3 regions of the Leisingera sp. JC11 genome follow, and region 2 is predicted to be linked to each of the others. Evidence: riboswitches for the same ligand, from Rfam matches in the RefSeq annotation. Region 2 holds a riboswitch; each other region holds the start of a gene.
What was found. A riboswitch is a leader RNA that binds a small molecule or an ion and turns the genes downstream of it on or off. The one in region 2 is predicted to bind cobalamin.

Region 1 (10,117 bases), on a different contig from region 2:
GGCGTGTGCCCAGTTCGTCCTCCAGCTGCCGGATCCGGGCGCTGACGGTGGACTGGGTGACATTCAGCCTCTCGGCGGTGCGGTTGAAGTTCCGGGTTTCCAGAACATCCATGTAGGTGAGAAGCAGCTGCCGGTTCATTCAATCATTATTTCCGATTAAAAGAGGTATATCAATTGCATTTATTCGCCGATCCCCGGTTCTTATCAAGGCCGCGCAGACATTGCCCACAGCCCGTCCGGCTTGGACAAGCGAGAGGAGAAGCGCATGTTTATTGTCGATTGCGACTGCCACAACTACTGGTGCAGCGCCACGGTCCTGGAACCGTATATGGAAGGCCTTTTCAAGGACATGTTCGTCCGCGGCGAGCGCACCGGCCCGCGCGGCGCCTTCCCGCACGGCCACCGCCCCTGGTTCCATCCCGAAGGCTTTGCCCGCCATGACGTCAACCCGGTCGAGGAAGACGACAACTACCTGATCATGAAGGAAAAGCACCTCGACAAATACAATATCGACGTGGCGATCCTGACCGGCGACGAGCCGATCGAAGCCTCCACTCTGGCCAACCCCCATTACGCCAACGCGCTGTGCAAGGCCTACAACGACTACATGATCGACTATTGGCTGCCCAAGGACGACCGATTCTGGGGCTCGATCGTGGTGGCACCCCAGGACCCGCATCTGGCCGCTGCCGAAATCCGCCGCGTGGGCAGCCATCCGCGCATCGTGCAGGTGCTGGTCAGCCACGGCGCCGCGCGCCCCTACGGCGACCCGTTCTACCACCCGATCTATGAAGCCTGCGCCGAGATGGGCCTGCCGTTTGCCATGCACCTGGGCGGCCAGGGCGGCATCAACTCGACCCCGATCGGGGCCGGCCCCTCGACCTTCTTCTGGGAAACCCACGCCATCCTGCCGCAGACTGCGATGACCCATATGGCGAGCCTGATCGCCAATGGCGTGTTCGAGAAATGGCCGTCCCTGAAGGTGGTTGTGATCGAATGCGGCGTTGCTTGGGTGCCGTCGGTGCTGTGGCGGCTGGACGCAAACTACAAGGCACTGCGCAAGGAAACGCCGTGGCTCAAGCGGCTGCCGTCGGAATACTTCAAGGACCACTTCCGCTTCTCGACCCAGCCGCTGGAGCAGCCGGAGAACATCCAGCACCTGTGGGCGACGCTGGAAGCGATGGACGGCGAGAACACCCTGATGTTCGCCTCGGACTACCCGCATTGGGACTATGACGACGTGAACAAGCTGCATGTGCCGCCGGCATGGCGCGAGAAGATCTTCGGCCTTAACGCGCTGGACGTCTACACCCGCCTGCCGCGCCCGGCAGCGCAGGCCGCTGAATAAGGAGACCCTGACATGACTACCAAGCATTTTGCCTGCAAGGCAGACGAGGTTCCGCAGGGCGCGGCCAAGATCGTCACCGTCTCCAACATGCCGATCGGCGTGTTCCGGCTGGAGGACGGCTTCCATGCGCTGCTGAACATCTGCCCGCACAAGGGTGCGGCGCTGTGCGAAGGGCCGGTCTGCGGCACCACCAAGGAAACCGATTCAACCGAGTTCGTCTATGACCGCGCGGGCGAGATCGTCCGCTGCGCCTGGCACGGCTGGGAGTTCGACATCCGCTCGGGCGAGTTCCTGGTGGACCCCTCGGTGAAGACCCGCCGTTTCGACGTCTCCGTCGAAGGCGGCGACCTCTACGTCCACATCTGACCATCAGGAGCGCCAGCATGACGCAATACCCGTGCCAGCCCGAAGCCTCCCACTATATCGGCGGGGCCTACCTGGAAGACGCCGCTGGCGCTCCGTTCGACTGCATCAACCCGGCAACGGGTGAAGTGATCGCCCGTTTGAATGGCGCCTCCCCGTCCATAATCGAACGGGCTGTGGCCTGCGCACGCGATGCGCAGGCCATTTGGGCCGCGACGCCGCCCGCCGAACGCGGCCGCGTGCTGCGCCGGGCCGCGGATATCATCCGGGCCCGGAACGAAGAACTGTCGGTTCTGGAAACCCTGAATACCGGCAAGCCAATTTCCGAAACCCGGGTGGCTGATGCCGCGAGCGGCGCCGACTGCCTGGAGTATTTCGGCTGCCAGGCCGCCACATTGACTGCCGACCACATCCCGCTGGGCGGCGACTGGGCCTATACGCTGCGCGAACCGCTGGGCGTCTGCCTCGGCATCGGCGCCTGGAACTATCCGATCCAGATTGCCTGCTGGAAGGCCGCCCCGGCGCTGGCCTGCGGCAACGCGATGATCTTCAAGCCCTCCGAACTCACGCCGCTGACCGCGCTGAAACTGGCGGAAATCCTGACTAAGGCCGGCGCCCCGCCGGGCCTGTTCAATGTGGTGCAAGGTCAGCGCGACACCGGCGCCGCGCTGACCACCCACCCCGGTATCGACAAGGTGTCGCTCACCGGCTCGGTGCCCACCGGCCGGGCGGTGGCCGCGGCCGCCGCTGGGCAGATGAAGCACATCACCATGGAGCTTGGCGGTAAATCCCCGCTGCTGGTCTTTGATGACGCCGACATCGACAGCGCTGTGTCGGGCGCCATTCTCGGCAATTTCTATTCCACCGGCCAGATCTGCTCCAACGCCACCCGCGTGTTCGTGCAGAAGGGAATCAAGGAGGCTTTCCTGGCCCGCCTCGCCGAACGTACTGCAAAGATTCGGATCGGCGACCCGATGGATCCCGGCACGCAGATTGGACCACTGGTAAGCGCCGCGCAGGCCGACAAGGTGAACAGCTACATCACTGCCGCCGAGGGCGAGGGCGCCACCCGCGTCACCCTGCCGCTGCCGCTGCCCGAAGGCCCGGCCTGGGTCAGCCCGGTGGTTTTTGCCGACGTGATCGACGGCATGGCCATCGCCCGCGAAGAAATTTTCGGCCCGGTGATGTCGGTGCTGGATTTCGACAGTGAAGATGAGGCTGTGGCCCGCGCCAACAGCACCGAGTTCGGCCTTGCTGCCGGGGTTTTCACCCGTGATCTCGCCCGCGGCCACCGTGTTGTGTCGCGCCTCAAGGCGGGCACCTGCTGGATCAATGCCTATAACCTGACTCCAATCGAAATGCCCTTCGGGGGTGTCGGCCAATCCGGCATCGGGCGGGAAAACGCCCGTGCGGCGATCGAGCACTTCAGTCAGCTGAAGTCCGTTTACGTTGCCATGTCTCCCTTCGAAAACGACTACTGAGCAGAGACTGCAATGCTGGCACAGCTGAACCGCGCCGCCTTCGGGCGGCCCTCTCCCCTGTTGTCGTATACCCGCTCCCTCTACCCCGGCGTCGCGCTGGCGGCGGTGATCGGGCTGGCGGCGCTGTTCCTGTCGGAGCATTACAGCGCGCCGGTCATGCTGCTGGCACTGCTGATCGGCATGGTCTTCAACCCGCTGGCCGAGGAGGCGGCTGTGGCACCGGGCATCACCTTCTCTTCCAAACCGCTGCTGCGCGCCGGGGTGGCCCTGCTGGGGGTGCGGGTCAGCCTGAGCGATATCGCCTCTCTCGGCGTGGCGGGCTTTGGCGCCATTGCCGGGCTTCTGGGCGGCACCATCCTGCTGGGCCTGCTGCTGTCGCGCCGGGATTGGCAATCCGGCGTTCTGACCGGCGGCGCGGTGGCAATCTGCGGCGCTTCGGCGGCGCTGGCGATTTCGGCCTGCCTTCCTAAGAGCAAGGCATTGGAGCAGGAGACGCTGTTCACGGTGGTCGCGGTCACCGCCCTGTCGACGCTGGCGATGATCGTCTATCCGGTAGCGCTGGTGCAGTTTGGCTTCAGCGAGGCGCAAACGGCCTTTGTCCTGGGGGCCTCAATCCATGACGTCGCACAGGTCGTCGGTGCCGGGCTGACGGTTTCGGAAGAAACTGCGGAATTGGCCACTTTGGTAAAAATGGTCCGGGTCAGCCTGCTGCCGCTTGTGCTCTGCGTTCTGATCCTGACCGTCTCGGCAGCGGGCAAACGGGACAGGACGCAAAAGATCCCGGTGCCCGGGTTCCTGATTGTCTTCTTTGCCCTTGCCATTCTGGCTAACGCTCGGGTGCTAAACGAGGAAATGGCAGATTTTGCCGCGGGCGCGTCCAAATGGCTGCTGATCATTGCGATTTCGGCTCTCGGCGCCAAGACTTCGCTGCGCAGCCTTGCCAGCGCAGGCGGCGCAAAGGTGATCCGGATCGGCGGGCTGACACTGGCGCTGTTGGCAGCTTCTGCCCTATGCGCCTGCTTTCTGCCCGGTCTTTTCTGATCTTTCTGCGGCTCGCAACATTTCTGCTTGGTTCGGTCCGCATCCACGGTCAGGACTGAGGCTTGGCGGATCAGGATACTGTTCGTGCAGGCGCCTTCCGCATTGGATGAGCCAGGGCAAAGATCTCCTCCACCGGCGGAAGGCCAAAGATACGGTCAGGATATTGCGCCACCAGCCCGCCGAAACGGCTTTGCGCGCCGGCGCGCAGCCCGTCATGGTCAACACCGGGAATGATGCCTCCTGCATCAAGATGCGGCCGTCGACCACAACCGTCCGCACGTCGCGGCCGGAGCCGTTCAGGAGAGCTCTCTGGACTGGATCAATGACCTGCCCGATGGCCGGATCATCCAGGCCAATGACGGTGATGTCCGCCCGCGCCCCGGGGGAGCCTGATCTGACTGGTCCGGTTTGATTGTTAATGCATGGCTGGCCTTTGGCCCATCGGGACGATGGTTTCTGAGCAATTTGCCGAAGATCGACTGGCCGCTCGGAGACCGGGTATACGATTCCGACCGGTTCAGAGAAGCGTTGAAAGACAAAGGGATACGCGCGTGATCCCGGGCCGGCAGCAGCGCAAGATCACAGTTCGATAGTAAAAGCTCCGCCAAAAGCGGCTCAATCGGGCCGAAACCATGTTCGGCAGGCTCAAGGACTAGCGGCGTGCGGCAACCCGCTACGGCAGACACCCCAAGGTCTTCGTCTCCGCCATCGCACTCGCAGCACTGTTATCTACAAGCTTGGAAACACAATGTGTCCAGAGCCCAGGTCAACTGTTCTGGCTTTCGCAGGCTCATTTGGATGACAGAAACATGATTGGCAGCAACGGTGCTTGTTGGCCCCCGACGCGCCCCGGATACCCGTGTGTCCTAAACCCGTACGAGTTCCCGGTCCTTCAAGTGATACTCTTTAGGGGCAACCTGTGCGCGGAACTCCGGGTCGTGGCTGACCAGCAGGATCGCCTGGTCCAACCCCTTCAGGATTTCTGTCAGCCGCGCGTAGTTGCTTGGGTCCAGCGCGTTCGTCGGCTCATCAAGAATGAGCACGTCCGGCTCCATGGCCAGCACCGTGGCCAGTGTCACCAGCCGTTTCTCGCCACCCGACAGCTTGTGAGTGACCCGGTCGCGCAGGTGCATCAGCCCCAGGCGGGACAGCACAGCGTCAACGATGGCCAGGGCCTCCTGCTTGGACTTGCCCAGGTTCAGCGGGCCGAAGGCCACATCCTCGGCCACTGTCGGGCAGAAAAGCTGGTCATCGGCGTCCTGAAAGACAAAACCTACGCGGCGGCGCATCTCATGAAAATCCGCTTCGCTGCTGCAAGGTTTTCCAAATGCCGCGACGGTACCGCTGGCCGGGGCAATCAGCCCCATGATGATTTTCAGGAGCGTCGATTTTCCGGCTCCGTTCGGTCCGACGATCGACAGCCGCTCCCCCGCGTTTAGCTGCATCGACACGCCTTCCAGAACCGGGTCCAGCCCCGGATAGGCAAAGTGGATGTTGTTCAGATCAAGAAGCAGCATAGATGGCCTCGGCCCAGATCAGGGCAGCAAGAGCGGCGGTAAGAGCCGCGGCAAACAACAGGTCGGACCTGCCCAGGCGGAAGTCTTCCAGCAGGATGATGCGGCCGGAGAACCCCCGGCACTTCATCGCTGCCAGAATGCGTTCCGACCGCTCGATGGCGCGCACCAGCATCATACCCACCAGATAGCCGTAGCTGCGGTAGGTGTGCCAGTTTGTTCCGGGGCGGAAACCGCGCAGTTTCATCGACGTGCGCAGACGCTGGTATTCCTCGCGCAGGACATCGATGTAGCGGATGGTGAACATCATCAGATGCACCAGCCGTTCCGGCGTCTTGAGGGCAAACAGCGCATGCCCCATGGTCACGGGTTCCATAGACCCAACCAGCGTCATGACCGCCAGGATGACGGCATTTGCAGTCAGGGCAATCTCGGCCGCGCGCCGCAGGCCTTCCCAGCTTGCTTCCAGCCCCCAAACGGAAAAGACCGGTGTGCCGGGTATGGTGAACGGCAGCAGCACCAGCATGAAGATGATGAAACTGTCCATCATCGCCATCCGTTTCAGCGTTTTCCGGGGCGGCAGGCCGGAGTAGGCCAGCAGCCACATCGACAGGCCAAGCGCGGCCGACAGCACCCAAAGATTGCTGAGGGAGACCACCACCACAGCATAGACCGCGGTCATCACGATGCGCATCCGAGGATCAAGCGTGGTAACTTTGGCCCGGAAGGCGCCGATGCCGCTGAGCGGTTTTTCGTCGCCAGTCAGAACATAGGTCATTCGATGCTGCCGATCTTGCGCCGTGCGGCGATGTAGAAGCCCAGCCCGAACAGGCCAAAGATGTAGCCGATGCCGCCAAGCACCGACTGAAAATCCGACTTGTTCTTGAACGCGGTCAGCTCCTGCCGGAGCGGGCGCAATTCATTGCGCATCATGGCGGCAAGCTCAGCGCGGGCTTGGTCGGACAGGCCTGCAGCCGTGGCAGCCGACGGGATTGCAGCGGTGCTGGCCGCTGCAGGCGCCGCTGCGCTCGGGCTTTGCCCCATGATCTGTGCGACCTCTGCGGCGTCCATGATTGCCTCGGCGACATGGCCGGCGCCAAGGTCGCCGCGAAAGATATGCGTCACTGGCTCTGACGGGGTGAACAGAAAGAAACCGTCGGTGTCTGTCCTGGTTTCGCCCAGTTTGCCGCCAGCTTGGTCAAAAACCTCTATCAGCAAGTCCGGCGCCATTTCACCATTGGAAAAGCCAACCTCGCCCTCAATGTCCGATCCCGAGGGAAACACAGCGGAAATCACGTTGTGCGCCAATGCCGGCAGCGGCGCCAGCAGGGCGAGGATCAAAACGCAGGAGCGGATCATGCCAAGCTTCCTTTCGTGTCACCAAACAGCTCGGGCTTGACCCGCCGGGCCAGGAAAATGGCGGCGCCGGTCAGCAGCGCTTCGATGACCATCACCGGGATGTGGGAAAAAAACACAAGCTTGGCTGCCAGGATAAATTCATCGCCTGACAGCATCAGAGAAACTGCGACAGCGAGGGTCGTGGCAGCAATCGCTGCGCCGCCGCCGATGCCGCCCCAGATCGCTCCCTGCAGGGGAGAGCCGCGCGCCACCAGCGGCCGGAACATCAGCCCAACGAGAACTGCAGGCAATGCGATATTGACGGCGTTAACACCCAGGACAGTCAGTCCGCCAAAGCCAAAGAACACCGCTTGCAGCAGCAGGCCGACAAACAGGGCCGGAAACGCGGCCCAGCCCAGGACAAGCCCCGCCAGCCCGTTCAGGATCAGGTGAACCGAACTGGGGCCGATCGGGACATGGATCAGCGAGGCCACAAAGAAACTGGCCGACAGAACCCCCGCCGCCGGAATTCGCTCCAGCGGCAGGCTGCGCAGACCCATCGCAATACCGCCGACGGCGGCAACCGCGCCGCCGATCACAACCGGGTTCGACAGTGCGCCGTCTACGATATGCATCGGTCTACTTTCACTTGAGCTCTTCAGCACGGATCCACAGCACAGCATCCTGGCTGAGTTCCTTGCCGTCGTGCTCGGTCGCCGGACCGGAACCCAAGGCCGCAAAGCCCCAGTAGCCTGCCTTCGGAATGCCGAAGGAGAACACGCCGTTCTGGTCGGCGATGGCAACAATCGCGCCGCCCGGCATTTCACCCACGGAGGGGCTGGTGGTGGAGAATTTCTCCAGGTCCGGTTCAGCCGCCATGAATTCGACTTCGATTTCGGCACCGGGAACCGGCTTGCCGTCTGCCAGAACCTGACCGGAGAAGGTGGAGCCGACGATCACGTTGTAGGGCTTGTTCAGCGGCAGGATCTCGGTGGCCAGGCCCACCGGCTGGTCCCAGTCGGTGGGCAGAGTATTCCGGTTCAGCACCACCTTGGAGATCTGCTGGATGTAAATGTCTTCGCTTTCCTCGTAATAGGGCGAGGGCACGGTCACCACGACATAGTCGCCGGAGCGTTTCACCGGCACGGACGCCTTGTAGGCCGAAGCTTCGTTCTCAGCACCCTTGAAGGTGGCGGGCTCCAGGCGGTCCGACAGGTCGGTCTTTTCGCCCTTGTGGATCATGAAGAATTCTTCCGGCGTGCCCATGTCCATGGCGTGGCCATTGGACATCGGATGCCAGAAGACCAGGCCCATCGGCACGTCGCCCGGCTTCTCGATCAGCGCGCTTTCGGTGTAGTTCAGCTGGAAATGCGCCGACGCGGCGGCCGGCAGGGAAACGGCCAGGGCTGCGGCCAGATAGTTCAGTTTCATTTCGTCCTCATTCGACGACGCAGGCACACCTGCAATCAGGAATGAACAACGGGGAGTAGCGGCACGGAAACGCCTGAACGGCACACGCGCCAGACGCGCACCCCGGCGTCCGGTGGAAAAGGGCAGAACCCCCGCAAGCGGAGCCTCAGTCCTCGCGTCCGGCAGGTCTCCTGACTCGCGGGTCCTGGTTCGGCTGGCCTTCCCGGGGATGTTCCCAGTGGCGTTTTCAGCGTCACTCACCGCTCACAGTTGCGGGGGCAGTCACGGATTTGGTCCCTTTTGGGTACGCCGCACCGTGTTCCCTATTTCTTCCGCTGCGCATTGAAACACTCGCGGAACCGGTCACCTTGGCTGAATGACAAAACGGAATTTCCGAGTCAAGAGAATCGTCTTCAGGACATCAGCGGGTTTGGCGTGGAAGATTTTGGCTGCGGCTGCGCTGCGCTGATCAACAGACGGGCATGTTTCGATCAAAGGATCAAGCAATGGCCGCTGCCTTTCGCAACTTGTTGAGTGCTTTATCAATCGTCATCACACAAAACATGGCAAAGCGGCTTTGGCGTTATGGATGCCAGCCCGGGACCATTTGTACTCAGGTGGCGAATTCTCCCGCTTGACAGAATGAGTTCAGTTTGCCTAAGTCCCGGCCATTCTGGTCCGGCTGGGAGACCACCCGGTTAAAAGGGAACACGGTGAGGTGTAGCCAACAGGCGCCGAATCCGTGACTGCCCCCGCAACTGTGAGCGGAGAGCAATGCTGCGATATGCCACTGCCCCGAGGGGCGGGAAGGCGCGGCAAAGCCTCGACCCGCGAGTCAGGAGACCTGCCAGGATGATCACCCTGTCCGGGTGCGGGGCGCGCCAAGGACAACGGACTTCCGTAGTGGTGGCAGTTTTCACCGTCTGCGGGGGCAATGCCTTCCAAAGACCCAAATTTTGAACGTGCTGCCCGGCATGGGCAGCCGCTTGGCCTGTGCTTGCTGCGCGGGCCGGGAGGAATGGAATATGCGCAAGGCAAGCCTGTCCCTGGCCGCGGCCCTGGCCGCCGCACCTGTAATCGCAACCGCCCAGGATGACGAGGTCACCGATCTGGGAGAGATCATCGTCTCCGGCGGCTTTACGCCGGTCGAGGCCCAGAAGTACGGCCGCTCAGCCACTGTCGTAACCAGCGAAGAAATCGAGAAACGCGGCATCACAACCGTTCAGGACGCGCTGCGTTCAGTGCCCGGCCTGATGGTGAGCGGCTCCGGCGACAGCTTTACCCAGGTCCGCATCCGCGGCGCAGAAGCCAATCACACGCTGATCCTGATCGACGGCGTCGAAGCCTCGGGCGGTGACAGCGAGTACATTCTGTCCGGCCTGGACACTGCCAATATCGAGCGGATCGAAGTCCTGCGCGGCCCGCAATCGGTGTTCTACGGCTCCAACGCTTCGGCCGGTGTGATCAACATCATCACCAAGTCCGGCGGCATCGGCACGGAATACGGCGGCAGCGTGGAAGCGGGGTCCGACGGCTACCGGGCCTCGGCCCGGGTTTCGTCGCGGACCGAACGCGGCGGTATCGCCTTCAGCTTCGCCCATGACAATGACGACGGCTATGAC
Region 2 (10,117 bases):
TGAATATCACCCAGTCCTGGCTTTCGGGGTATTCCAGGCTTTCGGCAACCAGACCGTAGTAGGATCCGGGCTCGTCATAGGATTCCACCAGAAGGCTTTCGTAGTGGCTGGAGGACAGCGTCCCGGCCCTGCCCTTGCGGGTGTAGGGGTTCATGCTGTCGAAGGTGCCAACGGCAGAGATCGACAACTCGCCGCCTTTCGGGGCCTCCGGGTTCACATAGTCGAAATGGGCGAAGCCTTGCGGGTATTTCAGCTCCCCGAACTCGGCAAAGCCATGCGCCTTGATGATGGTCTCTTCCGCCTTGGCCAGTGTCGCGGCTGCCAGCGCCAGGATCAGCCCCAGGGCCAGCGCGGCGGCGGCCTGCAGCGGGTTCACTCTGTCCTTTGCGCGCACGCGCGCCGCAGCTTTGGCGGTGTTCATCTGCCATGACCTCCTATGCCCGGAACTTTGGCCCGGGTTATCCGGCCCCAAGCTAATGTCCGGGGGCGGTAACATTCAAGTTGAGATTGGGTGATCAGGCGCCCGATCTGGGCAAAAAGCAGCCGAAACAAAGGCCTGCGTGCAACCGTGCTTGCCCGCAATAAAATTGCCTGCCAGCCTCACATCACGATTGTGTTATGAAACGAGGGAGTTTGCGATGCTGAAGTCAATGAAACTTGCCGCCCTTGCGGTTGCCGGGGCCGCCGCGCTCAGCGCCTGCGCCCAGCAGGAAGAGGAAGTGGTCTACACCAGCCCGGAAGAGGCCTATTGCGTGCAGACCGGCGGCCAGTACGTGCTGCGCAGCGGCAAGGCGGGCACCATCGGCGTCTGCATCCTGCCCGACGGCACAGAGCGCGATGCGCTGGCCTATTACCGGGAAAACAACCCGGCCTGAGCCGGCACCGCTTTTACCGAGCCGCTCACGCGAACAAAAAAGCCGCTGCAGATCGCAGCGGCTTTTTCCATTGGATAGCTGGGACAGCGGTCCGGATTAGTCGTCCAGGCTGTCCAGATAGGCGATGAGGTTCACCCGGTCCGCCTGCTTCTTCAGGCCGGAGAACGACATGGTAGTGCCCGACGCATAGGCCGACGGCTTGGCCAGGAAGGCGTCCAGCTCTTCCGGGGTCCAGGCCTTGCCGGCCAGGCCGGTCAGCGCGCCGGAATAGCCAAAGCCCGAAGCGGCAGCGATGTCGCGGCCGACCACACCGTACAGGTACGGGCCGGTTGCGTTGGCGCCGTCTTCCAGCTTGTGGCAGGCGGAGCACTTCTTGAACACCTTGGCGCCTTTGGCGGCGTCGGCGGAGGCCATCAGCTCTTCGAAGCTGACTTCCGGTTCGTCGCTGCCGGCATCTTCGGCGGTTGCAACTTCGATCACATAGGAAGCCTCACCGTGGCTGTCCATGTGATACAGTACTTCTGCGCCCCATTTGCCCAGAAGGAATACCAGGAACGCGCCGCAGACGCCTGCGGTCGCTTTGGTGAGGGTCATCGTGTCAAACATGATCGCGAGTCCATTTAGCTGTCTGCTGGGGTGTCTAAGGCTTCCCCTCCCAAGTGGCAAGGTATAGACAGCGCGACGAAACGCCCAATTCTTGAAGTTTTGCACGGGGAACACACCCATGAGCCGCAAAATCGCCATTCAGGGGGAGCTTGGCTCCTACAGCCACGAGGCCTGCCGCATCGCCCGCCCCGGCATGGAGGTGCTGCCCTGCCGCACGTTCGAGGAGATTCTGGAGGCGGTGCGCAGCGGCGAGGCGGAGCAGGCGATGCTGCCGGTGGAGAACTCCACCTACGGCCGGGTGGCCGACAGCCACCGGCTGCTGCCGCACAGCGGGCTGCATATCATCGACGAGGCCTTTGTGCGGGTGCATATCAACCTGCTGGCTGTGCCGGGGGCGAAACTGGAGGACATCCGCGAGGCGCATTCGCATCTGGTGCTGCTTCCGCAGTGCGGGACGTTCCTGCGCGAACACGGCATCCGCGGCCGCGTCAGCCCCGACAACGCCCGCGCCGCCCGCGATGTGGCCGAGGCCGGCGACATCCACTCCGCCGCGCTGGCCAGCGAACTGGCAGGCGAGATCTACGGCCTGGATGTTCTGGCCCGCCATATCGAGGATAACGGAGACAACACCACCCGCTTCCTGATCATGGCGAAGGACATAGATTACACCCGCCGCGGCGCCCACAACATGATCACCAGCTTCGTGTTCCAGGTGCGCAACATCCCGGCGGCGCTGTACAAGGCGATGGGCGGTTTTGCCACCAATGGCATCAACATGACCAAGCTGGAAAGCTACATGGTGGACGGGTCGTTCACCGCGACCCAGTTCTACGCCGATATCGAAGGTCACCCCGATGACGCCAATGTGCAGCTGGCGATGGACGAGCTGAGCTATTTCACCACCAATGTGGAAATCCTCGGCGTCTATCCGGCGGACAACGGCCGGTTCTGAGGCCGAAACAGGCGGAGGAGCTTTGCTCCTCTTGGCCTTACGGCCAATTCACCCGGAAGCACTTCAGGCCAAAAGAAGCCGTTCCCGCCGCGCGTCAGCGCGGCGCCGGGCCCAACGGCGGCGGAGCAATCCTTGATTGCGCCAGAGCGGGCGGGAGCAATCCCGTTTTCCTTGAAATGCGCGGGGAGCAAGTGAGAGGCTGGACATCGACCCAAGCGGGGCTCGTTGTGGCTGCTTCCTTCCGGACCTGACCAGGTTGGCGAGGCGCTTGCCCGCGCCAACCTCTCGAATCCCGATATAAGGACCGCTGCCGGGATTGGCAAGGGCCGCTCCGGTGCCGGAGTTCAGCGGTTCACAGCTGCAGGTCCAACTCCCAGAAACCAGTGCCGCTGAAGCCGCGCGGGGCGGCCAGGCCGGCCGGCAGCTCCTCAAGGTGCTCCGCCGCTCCGGGCCCGGTCACGGCCACAGCGCTGGCGCCCGGCACCGGCACCAGCTGCCAGGGATACGGCGCCTCCGCCATCGGTTCCGGCGGCAGCCGCCCGGCAATATAGTCGCGGATCGCCTGGCGGATCCGGACCGGCGGCAGCGCCAGCTCCGCCGCCGTCTCCAGCATCCGGAACCGGCCGCCGCCGCTGACCCGGTAGCTGTTGACCGCAACCGCAAAGCGCTGGACGGGGTCCACGGGACGGCCCTGCCAGCGAAGATCCGTGATCCGCCGCGCCTCCGGGCTGATCAGTTCCCCGGCAGCGGAAAACCGCGGCGGCTGCGTCACATCTATCCGGTAGCTGAGCCCGAAGATCACATCGAAGTTATGCCCCGCCCGCAGCGGGTCGGTCAGCCGCTGGCCGGAGCTGCCCGGCTCGATCCGGTTGAACAGCCCGGCGGACATTTCCAGCCAGTCGCGCAATTGTGCGCCGGTGACCTCGACCGCCCGCAGCTCGTTCGGGAAGACCTGCAGGTCGGCAATGTTGCGGGCACAGAGATCGCCCGCCGCGATATCGGTATAAGACTGCGGGCCGGAGCGGCCGCCGAACTTGCCCGGTGAAGCTGCCGACAGCAGCGGCAGGCCTTCGGCGGCAGTCCCGCGCAGCAGCAGCCGCGCCGCTGCGGCCTGGGCGCAGGCAGTCAGGGTCAGCCCCCGGTCCGGTGCAAAGAAGGTGAAATAGGAATGCATCGCCACCGGGCTATGGCCCGCGGGCTCCTGCATCCGCTTCTGGGTGCTGGCATGGTACGCCGCCAGCGCCTGCACCAGGGCCGGATCCTCTGCTGCCAGCGGCTGCGCGGCACCGGCCCCGTCCGGCCGCGCGACCGGCTGCAGGCTGGCATCCCCGCCACACAGCCGCCAACCGCCGCCGGCGTATTCGAGCTCCAGCCGGATCACCCCAAGGTGCGACCCATGCGCTCCCGGCATCACCACCGGCTTGGCAAAGGGATGGTCGGGATGCGGCAATGTAAGATGGGTGTGGCCGCCGACCAGGGCGTCGATGTCTGCCAGCGCGGCCAGCTGCACCAGGGCGTTTTCGCTGCTCTCGCCGCCGGCAGCCGCCAGCCCGGTATGCGCCAGCGCCAGCACCAGGTCGCAGCCCTGCGCCTTCAGCCGCCGCGCCTGCTCTGCCGCGGCCTCGACGAGGCCCGCCGCCTGCAGCTGCCCTTTCAGCACCTGGCTGCACCAGGCCAGCGTCTGCGGCGGCAGCACCGACAACAGCCCGATCCGCACCGGCGGCAGATCCGGGCAGCAGGGCATCTGCCGCTCCAGCACCGCCGCGGGCGCAAACGGCAGCGCGCGGCCAGGATCGGACGCCGTCAGGTTCGAGCACAGCACCGGGCAGGGCGTGTCCGTCAGGGCCTCCGCCAGCGTCTCCAGCCCGAAATCGAAATCGTGATTGCCGAGCCCGGCGGCATCATATTCCAGAACCTGGAATGCGCGCACCAGCGGATGCGGCGCGGCGGCCTGCGGCAGCACATCGCCCAGCGGCGCCCCATAGAAACCATCGCCATTGTCGACCAGGATGCAGGCCGCCCCCTGGGCTGCCGCCCGGGCGCGCGCTTCCGCGATCAGGGTCGCCACCCGCGACAGCCCGATGGCCGGATCCGGCCGGTCGGCGTAGTAATCATGGCTCAGCAGATTGCAGTGCAGGTCCGTTGTGGCCAGCACATGCAGCTCCCCGGCACTGCGGGCCTTGGCCGCCGCCGCCCCGCCTGTCATGTCCGAACTTCTGCTGACACCGCCTGCCCGCCGCTCCTTCCGCACCATTCGGCGCCGTTCTTGTTTGGCGCTATTTGAATCAGCGTTTTCACGATTTGCAAAGAATCCTTTTAACTGCGTGTTAACTTTTTCACAGGCCTCCTCCGCGGCCCCCCGGATCCGCCCTGTTCTGCTGACAAATGCCCCCGCGGCAGCCCCGCGGGTGTGGCCGCACGGCGACAGGCAAGCGCAGATCGCGCCCGAATGCTGGCAACAGCTGCGGCACACTGTCATGGATTGCCGCATTCCCCCTTTGAGCGCGGTGCAAAGCCCGCCAGCCACAGGAGAATTGCCATGAAACGCGCGGAACAGGTGACCTTCGGCGGCGGCGGGCTGGAGCGCGCCGCGCATCTGCGCAGCGATGCCGCTGCGCTGGCGGCGGCCTGGACCAGCCCCGGGGCCCAGGTGCTGCTCATGTGGCGCGGCAAGCCGCTGACGCTGCGCGAGACGGAGGCGGATCTGCCCTGCGGCCTGGCCTGGACCGCGCCGGCGCATCCGCTGGCCGCGGTCCGCAAATCAGACGCGCTGTTCCTGGGCCTGGAACCCGGCGGCAGCGCCTGCTTTGCCTGCGACATCAGCGACTGGCAGCCGGAAGACCTCGACCAGGAGGCCCTGAGCAGCTTTTCCGACGCCAGCGAGCAGCAGCACCCGGACCTGCCGGATACCCATGTCTTTGCGGAACTGCGCCGGATGATGACCCGCCTCACCCCGCTGGAGGCGGAGCTGGCCACCACCGCCAAGGCGCTGCTGGCCTGGCACCGCAGCCACCGGTTCTGTGCCTGCTGCGGCGCGGCCAGCGATATGGCGCAGGCGGGCTGGCAACGGGTGTGCCCGGCCTGCAAGGCACCGCATTTCCCGCGCACCGACCCGGTGGTGATCATGCTGATCACCCATGGGGATTCGGTGCTGATGGGCCGCTCCCCCGGCTGGCCGGAGGGGATGTACTCGCTGCTGGCAGGTTTTGTCGAACCGGGCGAAACGCTGGAGGCGGCAGTGCGCCGCGAAGTGCTGGAGGAAACCGGCGTCCGGGTCGGCGCGGTCAGCTACCTGTCCAGCCAGCCCTGGGCCTTTCCGATGTCGCTGATGTTCGGCTGCGCGGGCGAGGCGCTGAGCCGCGACATCACCATCGACCCGGCAGAGATCGAAGACGCGCTATGGGTCAGCCGCCAGGAGATGATGACGGCTTTTGCCGACGAGCACCCGGTTCTGAAGCCCGCGCGCAAAGGGGCTATTGCACAGTTTTTAATCCAGAACTGGCTTGCGGACACGCTGGACTAGCGCGCATATTTGCCGGAAACGGCGCAGACCCAAAAGCCGAAGACGAGGCAGGCGAACATGGAATTTCACAGCAAAGAAGACATCGAAGCCCCGGTTGCCGAAGTATTCGGCGCACTTTCAGATTTCGGCATGCTGGAGCGTTCCGCCCTGCGGCGCGGCATTGAGCTGCAGCGCAGCGGCGATCCCGCGCGCCCGGAGGACGGCCTGGCGTGGGATCTTGCCTTCAGCTTCCGCGGCAAGCCGCGCGAGATCCAGCTGACGCTGGCCTCTTACGCGCCGCCGTCGGCAATGGTGCTGGACGGAACCGGCAGCGGCATCGACGGGCGGATGGAGGTTGAGCTGCTGGCGCTGTCGCCTCAGCGGACCCGGATGTCGGTGCGGCTGAAGCTGTCGCCGACCACCCTGACCGGGCGCTTGCTGGTGCAATCGCTGAAGCTGGCGCGCAGCAATCTCAACCGCCGCTTCAAGCTGCGGCTGGCGGATTATGCCCGCATCACCGAGGAGCGCCTGAGCCGCACCGCCTGAACCGCACAGGCTGGCTGAGTCCGGGCTAGGCCTGCGGCACCAGCCGCGGCCACAGTGCCGCATTGGCACGGGCAAAGGCGCCGAGGTGGCCGATCTTCCGCCCCCCCGCCTGCTGCGGGTCCAGCACCGCCCGCTGCTGCGCCACATCCCCGTAGACATCGCCCAGCCGCCAGACCGCGGCCGGCGGCACCACATCGTCATCCGCCATCGCAAACAGGTCCACCGGAATGCCGGTTTCCGCCCAGCGCGGCTGCGGCAGCGTGGTGCCGGTTTCCGGCAGGTAGCTGCCCGGCGTGGTGCACCAGCGCCGCCACTGCCAGTAGACACCTGCCGGCAAATCTGCCCCGAACCCCACCGCGCGCCCGGGCAGATAGCCCAAGGCGCGGACCAGCGGCGGCACATGGCCGAACCAGAAGGCCAGCGCCAGCGCGCGGTAGGGCCAGGGATGATCGTGGTGATGCACCAAGCCGCCCGCAACCACGATCATGCGGGCGACGTCTTCAAGGCCATCCTGCAGGGGCATCAGCATCGCCCCCAGAGAATGGCCAATCACCTGCAGCGGCACGCCCGCATAGTGCCGCTGCATTTCCTTCCGGGCGGCCGGCTGATCCGCCAGCGCCCACTCGGCCATGGTGGCCTGTGAGCGGCGCGGGTGCATACGCGCCGAATCTCCGAAATCCCGGTAGTCGTAGGTCAGGCAGGCCATCTGCCGCTCCGCCGCCAGCCAGCGCGCGAAATGCCGGTAATAGCCCTGCGGCACCCCGGTTGCGCCATTCAGCACCACCGCTGCCCTGGCCGGTCCTACCGGGTGGTACAGCTGCCCGGCCAGCATCGCATCACCCGCGGCAAAGCGCAGTTTCTCCACCCGGATATCCGCGGCGTGTTCTGCATGGCTGTCGAGCATGGCACCCTCCTAGACCGATTGGTCTACTCCACCTCTGGACCAATCGGTCTAATGCTGTCAACCTGCCGCCATGACTGACGTGACGACACCCTCTGCCACCCCGGACGGCCCCGTCCCGACCCGCGAGCGGCTGCTGCGCGCGGCTGCCGGCCTGTTCCGCAACAAGGGCTACAGCGGCACCGGCCTGGCGGAATTGCTGGCGGCGGCGGAGGCGCCCAAGGGCTCGCTCTACCACCATTTCCCGAACGGCAAATCGGACCTTGCCCTGGCCGCTGCAGACTGGGCGTCGGAGCAGATGCTGGCCCTGATCGACGCTTCCTTCACTCCTGCGCCCACCTTCCAGGAAGGCGCCAAGACGGTCTGCTACAAGCTGGCCAAACTGTTCGACAAACAGGGAAAATGGAGCGGCTGCCCGGTCTCTGCCACGCTGTTTGAGGGGCCGGAGAACGAGGGTTTTCACCAGCACGCCGCCAAGCTGTTCGAGGGCTGGATCACCGGGACCGCGGCCCATGCCCGGCGCCTCGGCCTGGCTGAAGGCGAGGCCCGCGCGGCCGCAGAGAACTTCTATATCCTGCTGCAGGGCGGCTGGCAGCTGGCCCGGGTGCGGCGCGACTCGGATGTGATCCGCGGGCTTCACCTGCAGATGCACACGCCCGCGCCTGGGCCTGTGCAAGCGCAGAAAAACGATTGACGACTCGGGGGGCCAGCCGCTACCGCTTGTGGCGATGGTTCCCGCGCCACAGAATCTTGTGTCCGGGATGAAAAGGGAACACGGTGCGGCGCCGCCTTCAGGCGAAGCCAATTCCGCGACTGCCCCCGCAACTGTAAGCGGCGAGCGACCCCGATAGAGCCACTGGCCCCCTAAGAGGCCGGGAAGGATCGGGAAAGCATCGACCCGCAAGTCAGGAGACCTGCCATCGGAAGTGAAACTCGAACCCGGGCGGGGTGTCCGGACAGGGTCTGATGGCACCGCGGGCCTCCCGCTTTCTCATCCGGTCTCTTGTCCCCAAACCCCCGCACCACGCGCGGAGGGCGCAAACATGATGTGGACGGACAAGACGCATTTCTATGCGGCAACGGATTGCAAATACCTGGGGAAACCCTGCCCCGCGGCAGAGCGGATGATCGCCAAGCTGGCCGAGGCGATGACCAAGGCCAAGCCGCTGACCCAGGAGGATTTCGAGATCACCGGCACCACCGCGCTGGACGGCTGCCCGCGCAACTGCCCGGCGCAGTTCGTGGCCAGCCATGACCGGATCCGTCTGTTCTGCGGTGTCGGCGAAGAGGCCCCGCGCGAAGGGCTCGACCGCTTTGCCGATGCGATCCTCAGCCGCGACGGCACCGGCTTTGCAGCCTCCAGCCTGAACGCCCGCCCCTGCGCGCTGATGGAAGCGCTGCCGAAGACGGAAGACGCGCGGCAGGCCGAGCAGATGCTGGCGTTGTAAGGAAGCCGCTTAAGGGTTTGAGATCACGGAGAGCGCAGCACCGGTTCCGCAGGGAACGGGCGCTCCCCGTCCTTCGGCCAGGCAAAAGCTCTCATTGATTGTTTTGCGGCTTAGCAGGCCTTGCTGCCGTCGCAGGCCCAGTCCAGCTGCTCGTCAGTCTCCACCGCACAGGGCCGCACCGAGCGCAGCCGCGCCAGCGCCTGCGCCGGGTCCTCGCCGCATTCGATCATCAGCCGCATCACCGCCATGCCGGACCGCCCGCAGCCGCCTTTGCAATGCACCAGCACCCGGCCGCCGCCCGCCAGCGCCTGCCGCGCCGACTTGCTGGCCGCCGCCCACTTCGCGTTCACACTGGGCGGCGGCACCTGGAAATCCGGCACCGGCAGATGCAGCCAGCGGCAGGCCATGCTCTGGATATCAACGCCCAGCCGCGGCACCCCGGCGGCGGCGTGCTCGGCCTCCGTGGTCATTGAGATCACCAACCCCGGTTTCCATTGATAGATCTGGATCAGGTCGCTGCGGTAATCGCCCTCGCCGCCCGGCAGCCGGCACAACGCCAAGATGCCGCCGCCTGCTGACAGCGCGTGGATGGTCAGGCCGGCCTGCGCCGCAGTCTCCTGCACCGCAGGCTTCGAGGTGTCTTCAGTTCGCATACCGCCTCCCTGGACGCCGCGCTTCTGCAATTCCCCCTTACCACCAGCCTAGCCGCTAACCGCGCATTCCCAAAGCGCTTTTGCATCCCGCGGTTTGCGCCCTTCTGCGGTGGACGAACGGGCTGCGCTTCAATACCCTGCGCGGAACGCGGGCGCCCCGCAAACCGAATCCGGCACGAGACATCATGAACGACATTCCCAGCGGCACCGCCGGAGACACCGGCCAATCCCAATACCAGGTTCTGGCCCGCAAATACCGGCCCGAGACCTTTGCCGATCTGGTGGGCCAGGACGCCATGGTGCGGACGCTGAAGAACGCCTTTGCCGCCGACCGCATCGCCCAGGCTTTCATCATGACCGGCATCCGCGGCACCGGTAAGACCACCACCGCACGGATCATCGCCAAGGGGATGAACTGTGTTGGCGAGGACGGCCAGGGCGGCCCCACCACCGATCCGTGCGGCAAATGCGAGCATTGCACCGCGATCATGGAAGGCCGCCATGTCGACGTGATGGAGATGGACGCGGCCTCGCGCACCGGTGTGAACGACATCCGCGAAATCATCGACTCGGTGCAGTACCGCGCCGCCTCGGCCCGCTACAAAATCTACATCATCGACGAGGTCCACATGCT
Region 3 (10,117 bases), on a different contig from region 2:
GAGGCCTTTGCCGGCGCCAACACCGTGGTGCGCGGCAACTGCACCTTTGGCATGTTCTCCAACTACCCGGAGAATGTGGACGATGCGCTGCGCCAGCGGGCCGGCGCGCGGTTCCTGGTGGACGGGCCGCAGACGCGGGAGGATTACATCGACATCCTGACGCTCTTGATGGGCAAGAACCATGCGATCCCGCTGGGCGAGCATGATCTGTACGGCGCGCAGGAGATCAAGAAGGCCGTCGCGCGGTCGTTCGAGGCACACAACCGCCCGCAGGAGCCAGGGCTGATGGAGGTCTTTGGCCGGGTGCAGGATCAGATCGGCGCGCTGGATGATTTGGCCAAGCTGGGGACGTACCTGAAGGCGATCCAAGCTGCGGATGAGCGGTTCACCGGGCGCGCCATCAAGAACATCACCGATGCGGTCAAGGTCCGGGCGATGGATTTCGAGCTGCCGGATGAATGGATGGAGAACCCGGAGCTGTTCCTGTTCAAGGATTACGAGACCAAATCCGCGATGATTGCGGAGCTGCGGGTGCCCATCACGGTCGACATGGTAGTGCAGGAGATCAACCGCTACGCCGACAGCGAGTTCCGCTATGCCGACAAGTCGGATGAGGTGGCGATTGAAAACATGGTGCGCGATTTCGGGCGGCAGGAAGAGGCCAAACGGCGGTATCTGGAGGGGAAGGGGTGATTGTTGTGCGCGACATGAGGGCAGAGCCTGTCCGCGGGCGGAAGCGGAGCGCCCGCCCAGGGGGGCGGACGGGCGCTGCCCGAGCCGCAAGCGCCTCGGGCGGGGAAGTAGCGAAACGGTGGCCTGTGAAAAGAGCGAGCGTGAAATAAATGGACGCTACAGGTTTTTCTGCATTCCTAACGGACGTAAATTCTTGGATCACAAATCACCAGTCTCTACTGACGGTTGTCGCTCTGCCGTTTGCTGCCTTTCTCATAAAATACATTTCTGACAGTGCTGCAGAAAAACGCGCGGCTAGAGAGCGAAGGTTGCACCTCGAATTGTCACGGAGACTGAAGCTAGCCGATTTTCGCCAAGCTTGGATAAACGAGGTTAGAGGCAATTTTTCTGATATTTTGTCTATCGCAAGCAATCCTGAAGCTAGAGCAGGATCAGATATTGATCTGATCAACAGAAAAATTTTTAGTGTCATGCTTCGTTTGAATCCAAAGGAAACTGAGGCGAAGGCTCTAGCGCGCAAGATTAGCGAGCTACAAGATGCACAAGACGAACATTTGCATGGGTCGGTTCTTGAGTTGGCAAGTCTAATGAATGCTTATCTCAAGGCTGAATGGGATCGGCTAAAAAAGGAACTTGAAGACTATTCTGAAGTGGAAAGATCGAAATGAAACGCCTCATCCAGCATGGCCTGATGTTCGGCAATCTCTTCCATGTGGCCTCGCCCGCGCTGGTGGAGCGGTACAATCGCGCGCTGAAGCATCTGACCGGCAAGACCACGAGCCTCACGGATTTCCACGTCGATATCTCGGGCTTTTCGCCCGAAATCGGCGATGAGCTGGGGGATGATCACTATCTGAACCATGCGGGCGTGAACCGGCAGTTCATTCTGCTGTCGACCGAGCAGAAGCGCTGCCCGCTGCTTCACGTGAAATTCTCCACCAGCCGGGACATCCTGCGCCGGTTCATCGAGGTCAACGAGCGCCAGCTGTTTGCGCTGACCGCGACCGATGCGGTGGCCGGCGAGCTGGTGAATTCGGTGTTTGAGGTGTCCTCGCCCGCGCGCCTGTTCGAAATCCGGCAGGTGCGGATCGAGGCGGATACCACCCGCGGCACGCTGCGCCATGCGGACCGTCTGGCGGAGCTGGTGGAGCGGTTCAAGACCGGGGAGGATGCCTGGTTTGACGATGAACTGATCGAACAGATGATCGCGACCGCGGAACAGACCGGCGATGTGACCCGCAATCCGGTGCATCTGGAGCATGAGGTCTTTGAGCAGGGCAATTTCTGGACCGCGCATTTCGGCGGGCTGTACCTGTTTCAGGACGTGGAGCATCCGGCGGTGATTGCCAGCGGGGCAAAGCCTGAAGGCGTGCCGCTGCGCCATGTGTTTGATCTGTCCCAGCGCAATGCGATTGCCAAGTTCCTGGAGCTGAACGGGCTGGCAGAGCCGGTGATCCGGGCGCGCGGTGTCGATGGCGCAGCAATCCTGCGGCAGAAGATGGGGTTCCTTGCCGTGTCCGTGCTGACGGAGAAGGGACGGGACCTGTCGGGCCTGTCGCGGTCGGACCTGCGGCGGATGGCGGCGCGGCATGCCGACGAGCTGCCAGAAGAATTCGAAGGGCTGGCGGCGCTGGTGCGCTGGGCCGAGGGCGGCGGCAAGTGGCCGCGGATCACCTCGGACCATCCGGCCTATTTCTATAGTCTCAGGGCGTCGGACACGCCCTGCCGCGATCTGGTCAACATGCTGCTGGCAGAGCTGTGCCCGCATGACTTCCGGCAGATGTTCATCTGCCACAAGGAGGAGTTCTACCGCCAGTACCAAGGGTGGCCGGAGACGAAAAAGGCCTATGCGGCGGAGTTCCTGGCGCGGGAGTATGCGGTGGACAAGGCCGGCGCGCGCGAGGCACTGTTCGGGCATGAGCCGGATATGGAGGGGCGGATGCCCCGGCTGCCGCGAAACCGGCGCAAGGGGGTGGTTGAGCGGGTCGGCCCTTGGGGGGCTGTGAACCGGGTGAGGGGGCGATAGTATGGAGCGCTTTAAGAAGTATCACTCTTCCAGAGCCGCTTGCGGCTCGGTTCACGCCCGTCCCGCCCCCGTCATGCCGGAGGCGTGCTTTCAGCACGACGGCGGGCGTGAAACGCCCCCCCTCGGGACGGGGCGCGAACCTGTGTTGGATGTGAAAACCCAGGAGCAACAGTGATGTTCGGCTTTATCCGCCTGCTCCTGATCCTTCTTGTGGTGCTGACCGTGGTCTACGCCGCGGTGTCCCTCTACTCGCGCGAGATGCGGCGGCTGAAGCTCAAGCGGCGCTGGAAAGAGAAGGGGTTGACCGGCGACCGCGCGGCCTTCATCCAGCGGGGGCTGAAACAATACGACAACTCGTTCCGGCGCAAGCTGATCCTCCTGGTCTATATCATCCCGCTGGGGGCGCTGGCGCTCCTGATCTACGTCATTAACTTCATGTGAGGCTCCTCCCCATGCGTTTCATCAAATGGGCTTTCCTGATTACATTCTGGGTGCTGTTCGGCGCCTTCCTGCATTACACGCTGCCGCAGTACGACGTGGTGCGCATCGTCAACACCTATGAGGAACGGCAGGAGCTGAACGATTGGACGCGGATCTTCTGGTCCAAGCCGGACGACCAGTCGGCAGAGCTGATCAACCGCGATGTCCAGTTCATCCAGGCGGTGCGCGGCAACGGCCGCAACATGGTCTACCGCAACGAGGACACCGGCTGGAACTGGCCGCCCTATTTCAAGTTCGACACCGCGAACCTCTACACGGACGCCAATGACAGCATCTCGACCAAGGCGAACCCGGAGTGGGTGGCGGTGCTGCATTACGGCTGGCGCAACGAGTTCCTGTCGATCTTCCCCAATGCGGTGACGATCAAGCCGGTGGCGGGGCCGGAGGACAAGCCAACCAACTGGTTTTCGATCATCTTCCTGGTGCTGCTCGGGGCGCTGTTGTGGGCCATCTATGTGCGCTGGCGCCGGTTCCGGCAGGCGCGGATCGACCCGATGATCGAAAGCGCCGAGGACAGCCTTTATGCGGCGGGCGACGCCATCGCCGAACGCAAGGGCCGGTTCCGGCGCTGGCTGGATACCTGGAAATCGAAGTGAGGAAAGGCCGCCGGTTGGGCGGCCTTTTTCATGGGCGTCCGGCGGCACCGGCGAATCGATTCGGGCGCGTGAAACCTGCGTAACTGCGTGAAAGATAAGCGCTTGCCGCAAATAGACCGGCGGATGCCGGTTTGAGATTCCGGCGTGTGATTCCGTTGCCAGTACAGAAAACCTGCATGTCTTTTTCCGGTTTTGGCGGGTCGGATTTGTCTTCGCCGTTGCGCCGGGATTAGGGCAGTTTCCGCCTCAGCAAGGTGCCGCCCTTCGGGGCGGAGAATTGGGAAGCTGGTGAAACTCCGGCACTGCCCCCGCAACGGTGACCCCGGGCAAGGCATGGCAATGACCACTGAAGGAGATCCTTCGGGAAGGTGCCAGGCCCCGCCGCCGAATGGCCCCGGGACAGTCCGGAAACCAGCCTTGCCAGGAAAACGTCAACCGCGGGCGGCGGCGGGGCGGTTGCAGGCGCGTGGCCTGCAATCTCTCTCCCCATGCCCGCAGCCAAGCCAACCTGCCGCGGGGATGCGGCAAAGGAGAGAAGCAGATGCTTCACGACAGCGATATTCTGGCCAAACTGGTGGCCCGTCAGAAAAACTATTCCCTGGAACAGGCGTTTTACACCGATCCGGGCGTGCTGGACCTGGACATGCGCCAGATCTTCTACCGCGAGTGGCTGTTTGCCATTCCCGCCTGCGAGATCCCGAAGGCGGGCAATTTTGTGACCCATCAGGTCGGCGCCTACAACGTCATCATCGTGCGTGGTACCGATGGTGAGGTGCGTGCGTTCCACAACGCCTGCCGCCACCGCGGGTCGGTTGTGTGCAAGGCCAAGAAAGGTAATTCGCCCAAGCTGGTCTGCCCCTACCACCAGTGGACCTACGAGCTGGACGGCTCTCTGCTGTGGGCGCGCGACATGGGGCCGGATTTCGATGCCTCCAAGCACGGGCTGAAACCGGTGCACTGCCGCGACCTGGCCGGTCTGATCTACATCTGCCTGGCGGATGAGGCGCCGGACTTTGACACCTTTGCCGCAGTGGCCCGCCCCTATCTGGAGCCGCATGACCTGGGTAATGCCAAGGTGGCCTATGAAAGCTCGATCATCGAGAACGGCAACTGGAAGCTGGTCTGGGAGAACAACCGCGAGTGCTATCACTGCGGCGGCAACCACCCTTCGCTGTGCCGGACCTTCCCCGAGGATCCGTCCGTCACCGGTATCGAGGGCGGCGAGACCCCGGCGCACCTGCAGAAGCACTTCGACCGGATCGAGGCGGCAGGCGTGCCGGCGCAGTTCCAGATCGACGCGCGCGGCCAGTACCGGGTGGCGCGGATGCCGCTGAATGAGGGCGCTGAGAGCTATACCATGGACGGCAAGGCGGCTGTCGCCAAGAAGCTGGGCCGGGTGCCGTTTGCCGATGCGGGCACGCTGCTGAAGTTCCACTACCCGACCACCTGGAACCATTTCCTGCCGGATCATTCCATCGTGTTCCGGGTGACCCCGATCAGCCCGACCGAGACCGAAGTCACCACCAAGTGGTTGGTGCACAAGGATGCGGTCGAGGGCCAGGACTATGACCTGAAGCGGCTGACCGAGGTCTGGGTCGCGACCAACGACGAGGACCGCATCGTGGTGGAGGACAACCAGCAGGGCATCAACTCGCCCGCTTATGAGCCCGGCCCCTATTCGGAAGTGCAGGAAAGCGGCGTGATCCAGTTCTCCAACTGGTATGCCGAGCACCTGACCCGTGCGCTGACCGGCCGCCACCTGATCGCGGCGGAGTAAGCGGATGGGACTGCAGGCCAACTTCGAGACGCTGGACGAAACCCTGGCGTGGAAGGACGACGAGATGCTGGAATGCGTCTCGGTCGTGCCGGAAGCGCCGAACACCGCCACCTTCAGCTTCCGCGCGCCGTCCGGCGCGTGGTTCAAATACCAGCCGGGCCAGTTTATGACGCTGGAGCTGCCGGTGCCGGGCGGGACCGTCTGGCGGACCTACACCATCAGCTCCTCGCCGTCGCGGCCGCTGTCGATCTCGGTCACGGTGAAGGCGCAGTCTGACAGCATCGGCACCCGCTGGATGCTGGACAATCTGCGCCCGGGCATGTTCCTCAAAGCCTCCGGCCCGGCGGGCGTGTTCACCCTGCCGAAGCGCCCGAACGGCAAGTTCCTGTTCATCTCCGCAGGCTCCGGCATCACGCCGAGCCTGTCGATGACCCAGTATCTGTTCGACCGCGGCCAGTCGCCCGACGTTAGCTTCATCAACTGCGCCAAGCGGCCCAGCGAGATCATCGCGCGGCGCCAGCTGGAGGGCATGGCGGCGCGGGTGCCGGGGATCAAGCTGAACTTCGTGGTGGAAGAGGATGATCCCTATCAGGTCTGGACCGGCTACCGCGGCCAGCTGAACCAGATTATGCTGGGTCTGATCGCCGGCGACTACCTGGAGCGCGAGGTCTACTGCTGCGGGCCGGAGCCGTTCATGCAGGCCGTGCGCGACATGCTGAACGGCCTCGGCTTCGACATGGAGAACTACAACCAGGAAAGCTTTGGCGCGCCGGTGGAAACCGAGGCAGACGCGCCGGAGCTGGACGATGTGGTTCCGGAAGAGACCGCTGCCGCCGAGATCACCTTTGCCGCGTCGGGCGTGACCGCAAACTGCACCGAGACCGATACGGTGCTGGCGGTGGCCAAGGCGTCGGGCCTCAACATCCCGTCGGGCTGCACCTTCGGCATCTGCGGCACCTGCAAGGTCAAGAAGACCGCGGGCGACGTGCATATGGTCCACAACGGCGGCATCTCGGAGGAGGATATCGAGGCAGGGTATATCCTGGCCTGCTGCTCCAATCCGATCGGCCGCGTCGAAGTGGAAATCTGATCCAATGGAGGGCCTGTTTCAGGCCCTCCGTTTTCTGCCGGTCCTGGCGTGCGGCAACAAAGTGATTGACGCCGCCCCCGTCCCTTGGTCAACACGGGGCCAAGCCTCTTATCCCCCGTTGCGACACAGGACCACGAGACCATGACTGCCAGCAAACGCATTGCCCTTTCCAGCGACCACGCCGCCATTGAACTGCGCAAGGCCGTTGCCGCCCATATCGAAGCACAGGGCTGGGAGGTCAAGGACATCGGCCCGCAGACCCCGGAAAGCACCCACTACCCCAAGCACGGCGCCGCCGCGGCGCAGCTGGTGGCATCCGGCGACTGCGCGCTGGGCATTGTCCTGTGCGGCACCGGCCAGGGCATCATGATGGCAGCAAACAAGGTGAAGGGCATCCGCTGCGGCGTCTGCTCCGACACCTTCTCGGCCAAGATGATCCGCGCCCACAACAACGCCAACATGCTGTCGATCGGCGCCCGTGTGGTCGGCGAAGGGCTGGCGCTGGAAATCGTCGATGCCTTCCTGGGCACGGAGTTCGAAGGCGGCCGTCACGGCACCCGCGTCGACATGATCAACGCGCTGGAAGATTAAGATTTACTGTTCGGGGGTATTTCCCCCGATCAATCCGCAAACAGATAATGGGTCCCGGCAATCTGCCGGGTCTTGTCACCGGGCAGATTCAGGAAACCGCTGAGCTGGTCTGCATTCTCCTCCAGGCTGCTGCTTTCCCGCATTTGATAGAGCTGGCTGAAGCCGGCATCGCGGATGCGGTCGCCCTCATGCAGGATATCGTTGCGGATCGTCGGCAGCAGCCGCTCCAGCGTCAGCTTCGGCGTGCGCTCGCCTGCCAGCCCGACCCGGTGGGCGTGGCCGATCAGGTAATCGTCGCTGAAATCGCACTCGATGTGCAGGAACCGGGTCGATGAGCGGTCGGAGTGGAAATCGTTCATCAGGTCGATGGCCTCGGGGTCCAGGCAGATGATCAGCTTGTCGGATTCGTAATACTCGAACAGCATCCGCATCAGGGCGCGGCGGTGGCGGGTGCGCTTCATCAGTGCCGCCTGGATGCCGCCGAGATCGGGCAGGGGCGTGTCTTCCTCGTTGAACAGATATTCGATTGCCGGGATGTTGGTGACCTGGCGGATCTGCTCCAGCAGGCGTTTGGCGACATGCCATTTCTTGCAGACCACGATCAGCAGCTCGCGCTCGCGGCCCAGGCTGCTTTCGGTCTCCCAGAACCGCGGCGCAAAGCGGCGCCCGTCGCGGCCGCGACGGGCCAGGAAGTTGTAGAGGCTTCTGCCCTCGTTGGAGATCCGGAACTCCACGCCCTGCGCCGCATAAAGCCGCCCCAGCCGCGATTTCAGCTCCTTGGCTTCGGCGCTGATTTTGCGGGCAAACAGAAAGTCCTGGCTGAGCAGAAGGTCATAGTGGTCGTTGTAGAAATTCACCGGCATCCCGTAGTCGGTGAACATCAGGAAGGTGAGGGTGCGGGGCTCGATCTCCGCCTCCGGGATCAGGTGGCGCACCAGGGTCTGAAAGAAGGTTTCATCCGGGATCCAGGTGGTGCGGAAAAAGCGCATCACATCGCGGCGCTTGCGGATGAAATCAAGGATCCATTCAATGGTGCGGCGGCGCAGGCACCACCACTGGCTGCCGATCTGCACCTGGATATCAGCCGGGATCTCCCGCTGGAGCCCCAGCCGTTTCTGCAGGCCGTGGCTCCAATAGAACAGCTGCTTGTGCTTGCGCTCATTGAAAAAATGCCGGTAGATCAGCCGGTCGTCTTTCATGCCGGTCTTGATCCAGTCGCTTTCGAAGAAATCGAAGCTTTCGATGAAATCCTTGTCGTGCTCGTCCAGGAAGCGGTGGGCGTATTCCGCCGTCTTCACCGCCATGCAGTCGCCCGACAGCATATAAAAATGGGTGGCGCGCGGAAACTCCTCCACGGCGCTGTACAGCGCATGCAGCGTCGCCTGCACCAGCGACCACTCGCCCCAGCCGCATTTGATCCGCTTTCTGGCAAAGGTGACGTTGGGGTTGTCGGCCAGTTCTGACCGGATCAGCTGGTAATCCTCCGGTGCTGCCCGTCCGTCGAAATGAATCGCCATGCAGTCGCCAGCCGCGGTCAGCCGCTCAGCCTGCTGGATGATCGCCTCGGGGTCTTTATGGCAGAGCAGAATATATGCGATTTTTGCCATTGGGGGGACGGACTGCCTTGTTCTGCCTGATTGTTTACCTTGATAAGCGCGCTGTACGCACGAATAAACCAGATAGTTCCCGTTTCGGTAAACATATGCGATTACTGCTGGGAACAGGCAAAGACGGACAAGAGGGCAGCAAATGGGGTTTCCCGGCACCTGGATGACGGAAAGTGAGAGTGTGGTCTACCGGGTGGTGCCGAAATGCGCCTGCTCGACGATCGGGCAGATCCTCTATTACTCCGATCACGGGACGTTCTTCGACGGCGACATTCATGACGCCAAGGACGGCCTGCACAAATGGGCGCTGGAGCACAGCCAGGGGCCGATCACCCGCAACGTGCAGGGGCAGCGGTCCTACGCCTTCACCTGCGTGCGCAACCCCTACACCCGTATCCTGTCGTCGTTCTTTGACAAGATCTGCGGCATCCAGCGCAACGGCCGCCGCTACCGCGGCAACCTGGTGCCCAAGCTGGCCTATGAATACGGGATCGAGGTCGGCGGCGACGACGGCAAGCAGGAGTTCGACCAGATCGCCAGCTTCCGCCGGTTCCTGCTGTTTGCGCGCGATACCATCCGCTGGCGCCGCCCGATGGACCCGGACATCCACTGGTCGGCGATGTCGGGGCATGTGTCGACCTTCATCCTGAACGGCGGGCGCTACAACCAGATCTTCTGGACCGAGGCGTTCAACGACGGGATGCAGGGGGTGCTTGATGCGATCGAGACGCCGCATCCGGTGGACCTGGCCGCGATCCCGCGCTTCAATGAAAGCGAGGGCCACGGCCCCAAGCGCGCCCATCCGGTCGAGGACTATTTCGACGACCTGTCGATGCATCTGGTCTACGAGATCTACAAGCGCGATTTCGAGCTGTTCAAATACGATTTCGAGAACCCGGCCAACAAGATGCCGGTGGGGGAGATCGACCTCGAAGAGGTGCACGCCAAGCTGGGGGAGTAGGCGGACCGGGGCGCAACGGGGAGCTCCCGCGCCTGTGGCGCAATCGGCCATCCGGCTTCACCTTTGCCCAAATACTCCCGCCGGAGGCGCGCCGTGCGTCAGCACGGCGCTTGGCCCAACGCGGCTTGGCGTGCTGGCGTCAGCCAGCGGGCTATAGCGGCGGCGGGAGAGCTTTGCTGATGCAAAAAGAAACTGCTGAGAAGCGGTTCAGGACCAGGTTTGTCCTGAACGCGCCTTCGCCAGTGTAAGGCGTCAGAGGCCGCCCCAAGGGCAAG

Region 1: linked by a shared signal. The riboswitch ahead of AB1A62_RS06810 (DUF4198 domain-containing protein) and the one ahead of AB1A62_RS08885 (hypothetical protein) in region 2 are both predicted to bind cobalamin.
Region 3: linked by a shared signal. The riboswitch ahead of AB1A62_RS06020 (aromatic ring-hydroxylating dioxygenase subunit alpha) and the one ahead of AB1A62_RS08885 (hypothetical protein) in region 2 are both predicted to bind cobalamin.

What each region holds. Positions count from the first base shown of each region.
Region 1 covers NZ_JBFCVS010000004.1:262,827-272,943, forward strand. Annotated here, with positions in the region: gene AB1A62_RS06760 (LysR family transcriptional regulator) at 1-139, opposite strand, end outside; gene AB1A62_RS06765 (amidohydrolase family protein) at 266-1,348, shown strand; gene AB1A62_RS06770 (Rieske (2Fe-2S) protein) at 1,361-1,714, shown strand; gene betB (betaine-aldehyde dehydrogenase) at 1,732-3,192, shown strand; gene AB1A62_RS06780 (putative sulfate exporter family transporter) at 3,205-4,233, shown strand; partial or broken gene AB1A62_RS06785 (transposase) at 4,690-4,961, shown strand; gene AB1A62_RS06790 (ABC transporter ATP-binding protein) at 5,100-5,750, opposite strand; gene cbiQ (cobalt ECF transporter T component CbiQ) at 5,737-6,525, opposite strand; gene AB1A62_RS06800 (cobalt ABC transporter permease) at 6,522-7,106, opposite strand; gene cbiM (cobalt transporter CbiM) at 7,103-7,720, opposite strand; gene AB1A62_RS06810 (DUF4198 domain-containing protein) at 7,731-8,516, opposite strand; cobalamin riboswitch at 8,659-8,874, opposite strand; cobalamin riboswitch at 9,153-9,362, shown strand; gene AB1A62_RS06815 (TonB-dependent receptor plug domain-containing protein) at 9,521-10,117, shown strand, end outside.
Region 2 covers NZ_JBFCVS010000006.1:157,203-167,319, forward strand. Annotated here, with positions in the region: gene AB1A62_RS08835 (extracellular solute-binding protein) at 1-421, opposite strand, end outside; gene AB1A62_RS08840 (DUF333 domain-containing protein) at 651-875, shown strand; gene AB1A62_RS08845 (cytochrome c family protein) at 972-1,481, opposite strand; gene AB1A62_RS08850 (prephenate dehydratase) at 1,600-2,433, shown strand; RNA gene ffs (signal recognition particle sRNA small type) at 2,623-2,721, opposite strand; gene AB1A62_RS08860 (5'-nucleotidase C-terminal domain-containing protein) at 2,786-4,639, opposite strand; gene nudC (NAD(+) diphosphatase) at 4,973-5,956, shown strand; gene AB1A62_RS08870 (SRPBCC family protein) at 6,014-6,481, shown strand; gene AB1A62_RS08875 (alpha/beta hydrolase) at 6,507-7,385, opposite strand; gene AB1A62_RS08880 (TetR/AcrR family transcriptional regulator) at 7,456-8,076, shown strand; cobalamin riboswitch at 8,095-8,319, shown strand; gene AB1A62_RS08885 (hypothetical protein) at 8,426-8,830, shown strand; gene AB1A62_RS08890 (protein-tyrosine phosphatase family protein) at 8,941-9,483, opposite strand; gene AB1A62_RS08895 (DNA polymerase III subunit gamma/tau) at 9,669-10,117, shown strand, end outside.
Region 3 covers NZ_JBFCVS010000004.1:77,731-87,847, reverse strand. Annotated here, with positions in the region: gene AB1A62_RS06045 (ATP-binding protein) at 1-693, shown strand, start outside; gene AB1A62_RS06040 (hypothetical protein) at 843-1,361, shown strand; gene AB1A62_RS06035 (DUF6638 family protein) at 1,358-2,719, shown strand; gene AB1A62_RS06030 (hypothetical protein) at 2,894-3,160, shown strand; gene AB1A62_RS06025 (DUF1523 family protein) at 3,172-3,816, shown strand; cobalamin riboswitch at 4,052-4,251, shown strand; gene AB1A62_RS06020 (aromatic ring-hydroxylating dioxygenase subunit alpha) at 4,358-5,593, shown strand; gene AB1A62_RS06015 (hybrid-cluster NAD(P)-dependent oxidoreductase) at 5,598-6,683, shown strand; gene rpiB (ribose 5-phosphate isomerase B) at 6,825-7,274, shown strand; gene AB1A62_RS06005 (DUF5928 domain-containing protein) at 7,304-8,881, opposite strand; gene AB1A62_RS06000 (sulfotransferase family protein) at 9,024-9,842, shown strand.